One region of the Paenibacillus sp. FSL H3-0310 genome, then DNA from elsewhere that is predicted to be linked to it. Evidence: a T-box and tRNA genes for the amino acid it is inferred to sense, from the RefSeq annotation. Region 1 holds a T-box; the other holds one or more tRNA genes.

The links. The T-box of region 1 lies ahead of metG (methionine--tRNA ligase). A T-box ahead of a tRNA ligase gene usually reads a tRNA of that ligase, here a tRNA-Met.
Region 2: it has a tRNA-Met gene. The T-box ahead of metG (methionine--tRNA ligase) is inferred to sense a tRNA for this amino acid. The anticodon was not compared.

What each region holds. Positions count from the first base shown of each region.
Region 1 is NZ_JBBODC010000001.1:2,095,965-2,098,162, forward strand. Features, by position in the region: gene htpG (molecular chaperone HtpG) at 1-321, shown strand, start outside; gene MHH63_RS09465 (DUF4362 domain-containing protein) at 383-847, opposite strand; T-box leader at 973-1,234, shown strand; gene metG (methionine--tRNA ligase) at 1,279-2,198, shown strand, end outside.
Region 2 is NZ_JBBODC010000001.1:1,071,970-1,074,167, forward strand. Features, by position in the region: gene MHH63_RS04805 (ABC transporter substrate-binding protein) at 1-1,019, shown strand, start outside; gene MHH63_RS04810 (hypothetical protein) at 1,132-1,296, shown strand; tRNA gene MHH63_RS04815 (tRNA-Met) at 1,379-1,455, shown strand; tRNA gene MHH63_RS04820 (tRNA-Ile) at 1,500-1,573, shown strand; gene MHH63_RS04825 (sialidase family protein) at 1,998-2,198, opposite strand, start outside.

The sequences.
Region 1 (2,198 bases):
TCCGGCAAAGTGAAAAATGTCAAAGCTTCCAAACGTTTAAAGACTCATCCGGTATGTCTCTCTGCTGAAGGTGAACTGACAATCGAGATGGAAAAAATCCTGAAATCGATGCCGAATGGCCAAGAGGTGCAAGCGGATAAGGTACTCGAAATCAACATCCATCACGAAGTGTTCCAGTCCTTGAAGGCGGCAGCAGAGAACGACAAAGAAAAGCTCGGTTTATACACGAACCTGCTGTACAACCAAGCCCTGTTGATCGAAGGTCTACAGGTTAGTGATCCTGTTCAATTCACCAATGATATTTGCAAAATCATGAAATAATATGAAGTACAGAGACCATCCAATTGTATTATGATTGGGTGGTCTTTTTTATTTCAGTATTTCATTTTGTTGTGCGAAAAAGGTAGTAATCAATTTCAGAGTCATTATTTGTGCAACCGCTGATCGAATAGATAATTTCACCTTGTGTGCTTTTTTTACTCGTCACTTCGGAGCAGGTATCGGTTCTGACTCCTGTGTTGCTTCCACCGAATGCATCATTAGAAGTATCATAGCTGTAATTAATCACGTTACCGTCAAATTTTAAATCCTTAAATATGGGATCGCCTTCATCTGTGTAACTTGTAACGCGTATATTGTCTGCTTTTTTGCTGGAGAGATTAGTTATAAATTTCTCGAATTTATCGAGGTTGTACACTTTTTCAAAAGAAACAATATCCCCTCTACTGATGGCTTCTTTGGAAGTATAGGGTTCACTTTTGGGAACAGAATTAACTTTATGATCGGAACAACCCCATACTCCTGCTAGTAAAAGAACAGAGAGTGTAAGCAAATTTACTTTTTTCACTGAGGGACCTCCTTGTAACGTATTTATATAAAAGACGGAGATTAACTGGAAAAGTTACAGAGAGCTTGATGTTTCACATTGACAATAAACAACAAATTGAGTAATATTTTCTCTAACTTGAATATGTAAAAGCAAAGAAGAGAAAGAGTACCACGGCAATTCTTTCAACAGAGAGCTCCGGTCGCTGAAAAGGAGTAAAGAAAACCCTTGGGAATATGGTCTCAGAGCTGCGCATCGAAACCTTATGGGTTGTAGGCTGCGCCGGAACCTGCATCCGTTACAGTGCTAGGGTATAAACGTTAATTAACGTCGTACCTGAAGAGGTAAATGTCATGAGGCATTTATAAAATTAGGTGGTAACACGTGAGTAGAACTCTCGTCCTTTGTGGATGGGAGTTTTTTTGTTGTCTAAAAAAAGGAGGAGAAGGTTAATGAGTAATGTGTTTATAGGTGGCGCTTGGCCGTATGCGAATGGATCTTTACATCTGGGGAGATTATCAAGTGTGTTGCCTGGGGATGTGCTGGCACGATATTTTCGCTCCAAAGGGGATAACGTATTATATGTATCAGGCAGTGATTGCCATGGCACACCCGTAGCAGTTCAGGCTGCGAATGAAGGGATTACGCCGGGAGCTTTTGCAAGCAGATATCATGAAGAGTTTCTGAAGTGTTTTGAACAGCTGGGATTTAGTTATGATCTATATACTCGAACGGATCAACAGCAGCATCATAAGGTTGTGCAAGCGTTGTTTACAAAGCTGCTAGAGAATGGTCATTTATATAAAAAAACCATTGCGCAATGTTACTGCGAGGTGGATCAGCGCTTTTTGCCAGACAGATATGTGGAAGGGACTTGTCCGGTATGTGGTGAGCGGGCGCGAGGGGATCAATGTGATTATTGTTCTACGATTCTAGATCCTGCCGATTTGTTAGACAGAGTCTGCAAATTATGTGGGAATACACCAACAGAAAGGCCGACAGAACATTATTATCTTAGCTTATCTAATTTTCAGTCTGAATTAACGGAATATGTAGAGGAAGCACAATTTTGGAGAGAAAACACTATAAAACTGACTAAACGCTATTTACAAGAAGAGCTGCAGGACCGCGCGGTAACAAGAGACTTGTCTTGGGGTGTAGATGTTCCTGTGGCTGGATTTGAAGATAAAAAAATTTATGTTTGGATTGAGGCGGTAAGTGGTTATTTATCAGCCAGTAAGCAGTGGGCTGCACAGTCCGGAGGAAGCTGGGAGGATTTTTGGTTAGAGGAAAAAGGGGCGATTGCCGCTTATTATGTGCATGGTAAAGACAATATTCCTTTTCACACTTTAATATGGCCGGCTGTATTATT
Region 2 (2,198 bases), 1.0 Mb from region 1:
CGATGCTAAGTGGAGTTCGTGAGCTGGGTGGAGGAAGTCTTTACGCGTTAGCGCCGACTTTTATGTCGAGTGCGTTATATTTTAACAAAGGTATTTTTGATGCTGCTGGTGTAGGTTATCCGACAGATGGAATGACTTGGGATGAAGTGTTCGCGCTGGCCGAAAAGGTGACCAAGAAATCGACAAATAAAGATAAGCGTATATATGGCTTTTCGATGAACCGTTATATGAGCGATCCTTTCTGGGATATGCAGACCTATGTCTCACCGCTGGAGCTTGCTATGTATGACAACAAGGGACATAAGATGGAGGTAAACCAAACACAGTGGAGTCAAGCTTGGACGACCTACAGCCAATTGGTGAAAAAGCAAATTACACCTGGGTTAAACGGTATGGATTTTATAGAAACAGAACGGAGTACCTATAGTCCTGTCCAAGGGGATCTCTTCCTTACCGGAAAAGCTGCAATGGTAATTGGAGAATACGATTATCTTAATGAGCTTACAGGTGTGAGCCGCAATGCAGCAAAGATCAAAAATTATAATCCTGTCGATTGGGGTTTCGTTACCGTACCTACTTTTAAGGAGAAACCAGGAGTGGCTGTAGGTACTTGGGTAGGTAATATGATGGCTATCAACACTATAGCTGCTAATAAGGAAGATGCGTGGGATTTGATCAAATTCGTCAACAGTAATGAAGTAGCCAAAATTAAAGCCCATACCCGCGGGGAACTAACTTCCCGTAAGGATTACATTACCACGAAAGTACCTTCAGTAAATCTGGAGTCCTTCTATACGCTTAAACCATTACCAGCCAATGATCCTTTGATGAACGTCCTACAAACACAGAAGCCTGGAATTAGCCGTATTAACGATGTTGGGCGTCAACTGTTCACAGAAGTTTATCAGGGCAAGAGAACGGTCGAGAGTGCACTTAAAGCTTGGGAGAAGCAAGGGAATACGATGCTGGGTACGCTCGAAAAAGATCCCACATATTATTTTGACTCCATAGGGGATTGAGTTTTGGAATATGTAGCAGCCACCGGATTTCCGGTGGCTTATTTTGTGGAACTTGGGCATGATAAGTTCAGAGCAGCGTAAGATTAATTTGCGAAAAGGAGAAGAGGGCATCATGAATTGGATATACTTCGCGAAACTGTTCAGAACGAGATTTCAAGCAGGCTGTTTGGCAAAGAGACTGGAGCAAGATGGCTGGATTTATGGCTATCATGACCCAAGTTTTGTGGAGATTTATCGATCCCGCAAAGGAAGATATGGGGTTAGATTTTTGCCTTGAGAACTTTTACAAATTCATCCTTGACGTAGACCCATTTTGTACTGTATATTATTTATTGTCGCTGTTTGAATATTATTTCTGACGCGGGGTGGAGCAGCCCGGTAGCTCGTCGGGCTCATAACCCGAAGGTCGCAGGTTCAAATCCTGCCCCCGCAACCAATTTTATTACAACAGCAATTGTACATTCGGATATTTTTAGATCCGGGCCCTTAGCTCAGTTGGTTAGAGCGGTCGGCTCATAACCGATTGGTCGGGGGTTCGAGTCCCTCAGGGCCCACTTATCAAAAACCCTTACCTTGTAAGGGTTTTTTGCTGTCTATAGGCTCCTTGTAAGTAGAAGTGGAAGAGTTGGAAAAGCGACAAAATAGAAAATGATCACATTTTGGTCACGGCGTTGTTAGATCCACTGGTTTTATCATAGATCATCTGGAAAACGGTAAAGAGTATGTATTCTGTGGAACTGCCCTACTCTTGTAGAGGAAAGGGGACAGTCATGACATATAGACTATTAAGTAGCAAGCACCATACGCCGTAGATTTTGATTGAATTAAAAGCATGTCCAATACGCTGAAATTGATGATTTCTTTGAAAAGGTTAATGCTGAATTTTGATAAGAAGCAATAGAGGATGCCGCATATTCGCTCGGCATCCTTTATTGCAAGTAGATATACTAACTTTATCATCAGAAGTTGATTAATAGCTTATTGATTATCACCAAACCAGATGTTCTCTGTACCGGTCCGCGTGTCTGTCCATACGCTCACTAGACGGCCTGTTTGAGGGACGATGGCATTACCGATGTAGTCCCCAATTAGGGGGATGCCGGTGACGTCAAAGGAAGTTGTTGTTATCCGGGTGTTTGTATACGTCATACCGCCATCTCTAGATGTTGCTAGATAAAC